Regions from separate parts of the Nocardioides sp. WG-D5 genome, predicted to be linked through region 1. Evidence: riboswitches for the same ligand, from Rfam matches in the RefSeq annotation. Region 1 holds a riboswitch; the other holds the start of a gene.
The links. Region 1 has a riboswitch for glycine ahead of gcvP (aminomethyl-transferring glycine dehydrogenase). Riboswitches for the same ligand answer to the same signal wherever they lie in the genome.
Positions count from the first base shown of each region.

Region 1 (4,408 bases):
GCCGAACTCGCCGGGCTTGGCGTAGCCCAGGAGCGCGTTGAAGTTGGCACCGTCGATGTAGACCTGACCACCGGCCTCGTGCACCAGCGAGCAGACCTCGGTGATGCCCTCCTCGTAGACCCCGTGGGTCGAGGGGTAGGTCACCATGATCGCGGCGACGTTCTCGCCATGGGCGTCGAGCTTGGCCCGCAGGTCCTCGAGGTCGACGGTGCCGTCCTCGGACGACTTCACGACCTCGACCTTCATCCCCGCCATCACGGCCGAGGCGGCGTTGGTGCCGTGGGCCGAGGACGGCATCAGGCAGATGTTGCGGTGGCCCTGGCCCTGCGCGTCGAGGTAGCCACGGATCGCCATCAGCCCGGCGAACTCACCCTGCGACCCGGCGTTCGGCTGGATCGAGACCTCGTCGTAGCCGGTGACCTCGGCGAGCCAGCCCTCGAGCTCGCCGACGAGCCGGGCGTAGCCGGCGGCGTCCTCGGCCGGGACGAACGGGTGCAGGTCGGCGAAGCCGGGCAGCGAGATCGGCTCCATCTCGGTGGTGGCGTTGAGCTTCATCGTGCACGAGCCGAGCGGGATCATGCCCTGGTCGAGCGCGTAGTCGCGCGCGGCCAGCTTGTGCAGGTAGCGCAGCATCTGGGTCTCGCTGTGGTGCGCGTTGAAGACCTCGTGGGTGAGGTAGTCGGTGGTGCGGACCAGGCCGTCGGGCAGCGCGCTCGCCGTGGTGCGGTCGATCTCCTCCAGGTCCACGCCCGAGACGCCGAAGGCGTTGAGCACGGCCGACAGGGTCGAGCGGGTGGTCGCCTCAGAGGTCGAGATGCCGACCGTGTCTGCGTCCACGAGACGCAGATGTACGCCGAACCCACGCGCCGCGGCGACCACATCGGCCGCGCGCCCGGGCACGTTGACACCCAGCGTGTCGAAGAACGTCTCCGAGACCAGCGGGAGCCCGGCCGACCGGAGAGCGGCGGCCAGCACGGCGGCGTAGCGGTGGGTGCGGGTCGCGATCGTCTTCAGCCCGGCGGGGCCGTGGTAGACGGCGTACATCGACGCGCCGACGGCCAGCAGCACCTGCGCGGTGCAGATGTTGGAGGTCGCCTTCTCCCGGCGGATGTGCTGCTCCCGGGTCTGCAGGGCGAGCCGGTACGCAGGCCGCCCCTCGGCATCGACGGAGACGCCGACCAGGCGACCGGGCAGGTGCCGCTCGATCCCCTCGTGGACGGCCATGTAGCCGGCGTGCGGGCCGCCGTAGAAGAGCGGGATGCCGAAGCGCTGGGTCGATCCGACCACGACGTCGGCGCCGAGCGCGCCGGGCGCCTCCAGGACGGTCAACGCGAGCAGGTCAGCCGCGACGACGGCCAGCGCGCCCCGCTCGTGAGCGGCCTCGATGATCGGCTTCAGGTCCGGAACACGGCCGGAAGCGCCGGGGTACTGCACCAGCACGCCGATCACATCACCCTCGGGCAGGCCCTGGGACAGGTCGGCGACGACGACCTCGAGACCCATCGCCTCGGCGCGGACCTTGACGACCTCGATCGACTGCGGCAGCGCGTCGGCGTCGATGACGAACGGTCCGGATCCCTTCCGGTTGGCCCGGTGCACGAGGGCCAGCGCCTCGGCGGCCGCGGTGCCCTCGTCCAGGAGCGACGAGTTGGCCACCGGCAGACCGGTCAGGTCACCGACCATCGTCTGGAAGTTGATCAGCGCCTCGAGACGGCCCTGGGAGATCTCGGGCTGGTAGGGCGTGTAGGCGGTGTACCAGCTCGGGTCCTCGAGCACGTTGCGACGGATCACCGGCGGCGTCACGGTGGCGTGGTAGCCCAGGCCGATCATCGCCTCGCCGGGCTTGTTGGAGGCGGCGATCTCGCGAGCGAGCGAGGCCACCTGCGCCTCGCTCAGCGCAGCGGGCAGGTCCAGCGACTCGACGGACCGGATCCCGGCCGGAACGGCCGCATCCATCATCGCTGCTACCGAGTCGTAGCCGAGCCGCGCGAGCATGGTCGCCTCGTCGGCGGCCGAGAGTCCGACGTGGCGCTCCACGAACGGGGAGGCGGCGTCGAGCTCGGACAAGGTGGGCGTGTCGGACACAGTGGCTCCTGAGGGCATCTAAACAACTCGTAAGCCCTCCCCCTCTGTCACCGCGCCTTCGCCGCTTCAGAGTTGCCTGGTCCGCACAGTCGTGGGTGCCTGAGAGTTTCCGGGGAGGAATTGCCCCTTCGGCGCCCCAACGAGTTGGGGCTCTCCCGTGCGGGATGGTCAGCACCACCAGCATAAAGGACAGGGCCCCGAGGTCCCGCCTCTGCGGGGCCTCGGGGCCTGGTGTCGACTGAGTCCTACGTCACCCGGCGTTGCGGGCGGCGCGGCGGGCGGCCAGCTCGTCGGACGCCGAGGCGACCTGCTCACCGTCGTCGGTCGTACGCTCGCTGGGAAGCTCGGACAGGGTCCCCTCGATCTCTCGCCAGACACCGCCGATGGCGATGCCGAAGACGCCCTGACCGCCCTGGAGCAGGTCGATGACCTCGTCGTTGCTGGTGCACTCGTAGACCGAGGCGCCGTCGCTCATCAGGGTGACGCGGGTCAGGTCGTCGGTGCCACGCTCACGCAGGTGGTGTACCGCAGCGCGGATCTGCTGCAGCGAGATGCCGGCGTCGAGGAGTCGCTTGATGACCTTGAGGATCAGGATGTCGCGGAAGGAGTAGAGCCGCTGGGTGCCGGAGCCGGTGGCGCCGCGCACGCTCGGCTCGACGAGGCCGGTGCGCGCCCAGTAGTCCAGCTGGCGGTAGCTGATCCCGGCGGCGTTGCAGGCGGTCGGCCCGCGGTAACCGGTGTCGCTCGGCAGTGGCGAGACATCGTCGGTGAAGAGAAGTCCCTGCTCGTCGGCCTGCTCCGCCGCGCGTTGCGCGTCGTCGGCGCCGGGCTTCTGCTCGTGGTCGAACACGATGTCCTCCATCGTCTACTCCGTTGTGCGTAACTCCACTCGGGGAATGAACGGCTGCGGCGGGGGGACCACACCGTTGGAGTTACAACAGAGACAACTACAAGGTAAGCGCCGCAAGGGCCCTGGTCAAAGAACCCCCTCCGGCGTGTCGTCCAGCCTAACCCTCATGTAGAGAATGAGACTTTCGACCGCTGCCCGTCGCGATCAGAGCGGTCAGCACCAGCACGACGGCTCCGACGAGGAGGCACGCCCGCATCCCGGGCAGGGTGAGGACCCCGCTCGCACCGGCACTCAGTCCCCCGAACACCGCGACCGAGATCGCGCCTCCGGTCTGCCGGAACGTGCTGAGCGCGCCGGTCGCGACCCCCACCCGCGCGGGCTCGACGGCGTCGATCAGCTCCGCGGTCACGACGGTGATGGCCAGGGCACCACCGGTGGCGAGCGGGACGAGCAGGACGAGGACCAGCCAGACCGGGGTCGCCTCCGTCACCGGGAGCAGGACGAGCATCCCGGCCGCGAGGATCAGCTGGCCACCGACGATCAGCGGCCGCCGCCCGATGACCGTCGCGAGGCGCGGTGCCACCACGTTCGCACAGGTGGTCAGCGCCGCCGGGACGACGAACATCAGGCCCGCCTCGGCACCGGTCCATCCCCGCACCTGCTGGTAGTAGAGGCCGAGCAGGAAGACCCCGCCGTAGAACCCGAAGTTCACGCCGAACCCGGAGACCAGCGTGACCGCTACCCTTCCGCGAGCGATCAGGCCGAGCGGCAGCACCGGTGCCGGCGAGCGGCGCTCGACCAGGACGAAGGCGAGAGCCGCCCCGATCGACGTCACCCCCGCGACCAGCGCTCCCGAGTGCCAGCCGGTGTGGCCGGCCTCGATCACGGCGTACGTCAGCGCGGACAGCGCGACCACGGCGAGCACCTGGCCCGGGAGGTCGAGCGGCGCCCGGCGACGCACCGGCCGGAACCGCAGGCCTGCCAGCAGGGCCACGATGAGGATTCCGATCGGGACGTTGACCAGGAAGACCCAGCGCCAGCCGGCGTACTCGCTCAGCAGTCCCCCGGCCACCGGGCCCACCGCCATGGCGGCCGACCCGCCGATGGTCCACACGGCGATCGCCTGCGCTCGGGCCCGCGCGTCGTCGTAGGCGACCCGGACCAGCGCCAGCGAGGCCGGCATCACCAGCGCGGCGGCGGCGCCCTGGAGCACCCGCGCCGCGATGAGCACGGGCATCACCGGGGCGGCCGCGCAGGCCAGGGACGCGGCCGTGAACAGCACCACCCCGAGCGTGTAGGCCCGCACCGGACCGAACCGGTCGGTCACCGCACCCGCCGAGAGCATCAGCGCCGCGAACATCAAGGTGTACGCATCCACGACCCATTGCAGGCCGACCATCCCGCCACCGAGATCCCGGTGGAGATAGGGCAGCGCGATGTTCACCGCAGAGACGTCGACGGTGATCACGGTGA
Region 1 is NZ_CM132928.1:5,845,362-5,849,769, reverse strand. It holds gene gcvP (aminomethyl-transferring glycine dehydrogenase) at 1-2,103, opposite strand, end outside; glycine riboswitch at 2,162-2,253, opposite strand; gene ACWZJV_RS28160 (MerR family transcriptional regulator) at 2,336-2,947, opposite strand; gene ACWZJV_RS28155 (MFS transporter) at 3,093-4,408, opposite strand, start outside.

Region 2 (4,408 bases), 1.0 Mb from region 1:
ACGGGCGCCCCAGCGTGACCCGTGGCCTGCTCGCCCTGCTGTCGGGCCGGCTGCGCCGGGCCAACGACGTGATCGGCGACCTGGTCTTCGCCGACGCTCCCCGCCGGGTCGCCAAGGCGCTCCTCGATCTCGCCGAGCGGTTCGGTCAGGAGACCGAGGAGGGCGTCCACGTACGCCACGACCTGACCCAGGAGGAGCTCGCCCAGCTCGTGGGCGCGGCTCGGGAGACGGTCAACAAGGCGCTCGCCGACTTCGCTGCCAAGGGCTGGGTCAGGTTGGAGTCGCGCTCGGTGGTCATCACCGACATGGAGCGGATCGTCCGCCGAGCCGGGTGATTTCTGCTCGTGAGCGGTGGGACCATCGAGCATGGTCTCACCGCTCGATGAGCTGCCCCAGCCGCCGGCCCGGCGGCCGGACCTCGACGAGGACTTCTCCGGCGGGCTGTCCGAGCAGTGGTGGATCCCGCACTACCTGCCGCACTGGACGACACCGGAGCGGTCCGAGGCTCGCTACCGGCTCGTCCCGGGTGGGCTCGAGCTGCGGATCGAGGCCGACCAGCTCGACTGGCGGCCCGAGGATGCGCCCCTGCGGGTCTCGAACCTGCAGACCGGCACGTACTCCGGCCCGGTCGGCTCCGCGCGCGGGACGCACCGTCACCGGGAGGACGGGCTCCGGGTCCGGACCGAGACGCCGCAACAGCTCCTGTTCGCGCCCGCTCGCGGTCGCGTGGACGTGACCGTCGCCGCGAGCCGGGACGACGGCTGCATGCTCGCGGCGTGGCTGGTCGGCACCGAGCACCTCTCCGGCGAGGACTCCGGCGAGATCTGCGTCTTCGAGATCGACGCGGACGCGATCGGCACGACCACGGTCGCCCGTTGCGGGGTCAAGGCGCACCACGACCCGCGCCTGAGTACCGACATGGCAGAGGTCACCGTCCCGTTCGACGCGACCCGGGCCCACACCTGGACGGCGATCTGGGACGGCCGGGAGACCGTCATCGGCTGCGAAGGTCTCGTCGTACGACGCGTGCCCCAGGCTCCGACCTACCCGCTGTTCCTGATGATCGACCTCTTCGAGACCGGGCCGCCGTCCGGATCCCACCCGAAGACGGCGACCGTCCACCGCGTCCTAGGCTGGGCGTCGGCGTCAGAGGCTGACCCGGACCAGCTGGCGGAGCCGGCGTAGACCCTCGGTGCTCGGCCGCTCGGCCTCGGTGAGGGCGTCGGTGAGGTGCTTGCGGACCGAGTCGGTCTCGAGGTCGAGGCCGATGGCCACGAGCTCGCTCGTCGCGCCCGGTGTGCGCCTGGCCGCGGCGACATGGGCGCTGCGTCCGACCAGGTTGACGTGGTAGCTGCGAGGTCCCTGGCCGGTCGCGACGGCGACGGTCCCCTTGATGCGGTACGCCGTCGGGGGCGGGTCCTCGAGAAGGTCGATCAGCCGGGCCGGTTCGATGGTGCCTGGGTTCGTCACGGTCACCGAGGCGGCGTGCTGATGTGCCTGGTGGTCGGAGGCCGCCTCGCGCAGCAGTGCGGCGATCGGCAGCTCGTCGGGCGGGTCCTCGGGCACGGCGGCGTCGTAGACGAGTCGTGGGTCGATGCGGCCGCCCACTGCGTACGCCACGTGGACCTCGGGGTTGTGCTCCCGCACCCGCGCCTCGATCCGAGCCAGGGTCTCCTCCCGCTCGGCCGACGGCACCAGGTCGGTCTTGTTGACCACCACCAGGGAGGCGGCTGCGAACCGGACCGGTGCCGGGCCCCGGCCGTCGTCGAGGGTGTCGAAGTAGGAGGCCGCGTCGACGACCTCGATGAGCCCACCGCGGCGTACGCGCTCGACGCCGCTGAACCGGACCAGCTTGGCCAAGGTGCCGGGCTCGGCCAGCCCGCTGGCCTCGACGATGACGACGTCGAGCCCGAGCCGCGGGTGGGTCAGCTTCTCCAGAGCGTCGTCGAGGCCGCCGGCGTCGGGCAGGCAGCACAGGCAGCCACCGGCGATGGAGGCCGGCTCGTCGATCTGGCCGGTGACGAGCCCGGCGTCGACGTTGATGTCGCCGAAGTCGTTGACGACCACGCCCACCCGGGCACCGGGCTGGCGCAGCAGATGGTTGAGCAGCGTGGTCTTCCCCGACCCGAGATGGCCGGTGAGGATGACCACGGGAACGCGGGTGCTGGCGTTGGGTGGCACCGAGCCATCGTAGAGCCGGTGAGAACAGTTCCCGTTAGTGGGTCGCGGTGCCGAGATCTTGACGGCCGAGGAGGCCAGACCTAGGTTTGCCGCACAACTTCACATCCGCCACTCGAACTGCAGCGGGAGAGTCCTCGCCCATCCCGGGTGAGGCGCCGAAGGAGCAAACCTCCCCAGAATCTCTCAGGCCCCATGACCGCTGTGGTGAGGCGACCTCTGGAAAGTCAGGATCCGACGATCCTGCACCCACGGTGCAAACCGTCCCCGTCGGGGCGGTGAAGCTCTCAGGTAGCGATGACAGAGCGGGGAGGTCACCCGTCCACGGGTGCCGCTGTCGGCACCCACCACCAGGGAGCCTCCCGCACACATGACCTCATCCGTCCCTACCCCTCTCCACGAGATCCACCAGGCCCTCGGCGCCTCGTTCACCGACTTCGCCGGCTGGGACATGCCGGTCCGCTACGGCTCGGAGACCGCCGAGCACCACGCCGTCCGCACCGCCGCGGGACTCTTCGACCTGTCCCACATGGGCGAGATCGAGGTGACCGGGCCCGAGGCCGGGCGAGCCCTCGACCACGCCCTGGTCGGCCGCCCGTCGGCGATCGGCATCGGCCGAGCCCGCTACTCGATGATCTGCGCCGAGGACGGCGGCATCATCGACGACCTGGTCGTCTACCGGCTCGAGGAGGAGCGCTACCTGGTCGTCGCCAACGCGAGCAACGTCCACGTGGTCGCTCCGGCACTGGCCTCGCGAGCCGAGGGCTATGACGCCGTGGTCCGCGACGCCTCCGCCGAATGGGCGCTGATCGCGGTCCAGGGACCTGCCTCGGCGGCGATCGTGGCGGCCTTGACCGACCTCGACGTCCCCTCCCTGCGCTACTACGCCATCGACGCCGGCACGGTCGCCGGTGTCGAGGTCCTGCTCGCCCGCACCGGCTACACCGGCGAGGACGGGTTCGAGATCTACTGCGCGCCCGCGTCGGCCGCTGCGGTCTGGGAGGCTCTCACCGAAGCCGGTACGCCGCACGGGCTGCAGCCCGCCGGGCTCGCCTGCCGCGACACCCTCCGGCTCGAGGCGGGCATGCCGCTCTACGGCCACGAGCTGAACCGTGACACGACGCCCTTCGAGGCCGGACTCGGCCGGGTCGTCTCCTTCGACAAGCCCGACGGCTTCGTCGGGGAGGCCGCCCTGGCCGTACGCCGCGACGAAGGCCCGCGCAGCGTGCTCGTCGGTCTGGTCGCCGCCGGGCGCCGCTCCCCGCGGGCCGGCTACGCCGTCGTGGACCCGGCCAGCGGCGACGAGATCGGCGTCGTCACCAGCGGCTCCCCGTCGCCGACGCTCGGACGTCCCATCGCGATGGCGTACGTCCGGCCCGATCTCGCCGCCGCCGGCGTCAAGGTCCAGGTCGACGTACGCGGCAGCCGCGAGGATGCCGAGATCGTCGACCTTCCCTTCTACTCCAAGAAATGAGCACCGCCATGAGCAACCCGACCCACCTGTCCTACACCGCCGAGCACGAGTGGCTCGAGACCCGCGGCGACGTCGCGCGGGTCGGTGTCACCGCCTTCGCCACCGAGGCGCTGGGCGACATCGTCTTCGTCGAGCTGCCCGAGGTCGGCAGCAAGATCACCGGGGGAGAGAGCTGCGGTGAGCTGGAGTCGACGAAGTCGGTCAGCGACATCTTCGCGCCTGCTGACGGCGAGATCCTCGAGGTCAACGCCGCCGTCGTCGAGGACCCCGCGCTGATCAACAGCGACCCGTTCGGTGCCGGCTGGCTCTTCGAGATGCGCGTCTCGGGCGCCCCCGAGCTCCTCGACGCCGCGGCCTACGACGCTCTGATCGAGGAGTGACGTGACCGCCGAGGTCGCCGGATCCACGGCCGTCGCGATGGCGCTGAGCGCCTTCGACCTGTACTCGATCGGCATCGGCCCGTCGTCCTCGCACACCGTCGGCCCGATGCGCGCCGCGAAGACCTTCGTCGACGGTCTCGTCGCGGACGGTCGCCTGGATGCGGTGACACGGGTGAAGGCCGAGCTCTACGGCTCCCTCGGCGCGACCGGTCACGGGCACGGCTCCGAGGGAGCCGTGCTCCTCGGCCTCGAGGGGGAGGAGCCGGCGACCGTCGACACGCGCGCGTCGTCCGGGCGGGTGGCGGCCATCCGCGAGTCCGGGGAGCTGTCGCTCGGCGGCCACGGTCCGATCCGCTTCGACAGCGGCACCGACCTG
Region 2 is NZ_CM132928.1:956,535-960,942, reverse strand. It holds gene ACWZJV_RS04750 (Crp/Fnr family transcriptional regulator) at 1-335, shown strand, start outside; gene ACWZJV_RS04745 (hypothetical protein) at 367-1,185, shown strand; gene ACWZJV_RS04740 (CobW family GTP-binding protein) at 1,147-2,181, opposite strand; glycine riboswitch at 2,295-2,390, shown strand; glycine riboswitch at 2,392-2,492, shown strand; gene gcvT (glycine cleavage system aminomethyltransferase GcvT) at 2,549-3,652, shown strand; gene gcvH (glycine cleavage system protein GcvH) at 3,661-4,032, shown strand; gene ACWZJV_RS04725 (L-serine ammonia-lyase) at 4,070-4,408, shown strand, end outside.
Region 2: linked by a shared signal. The riboswitch ahead of gcvT (glycine cleavage system aminomethyltransferase GcvT) and the one ahead of gcvP (aminomethyl-transferring glycine dehydrogenase) in region 1 are both predicted to bind glycine.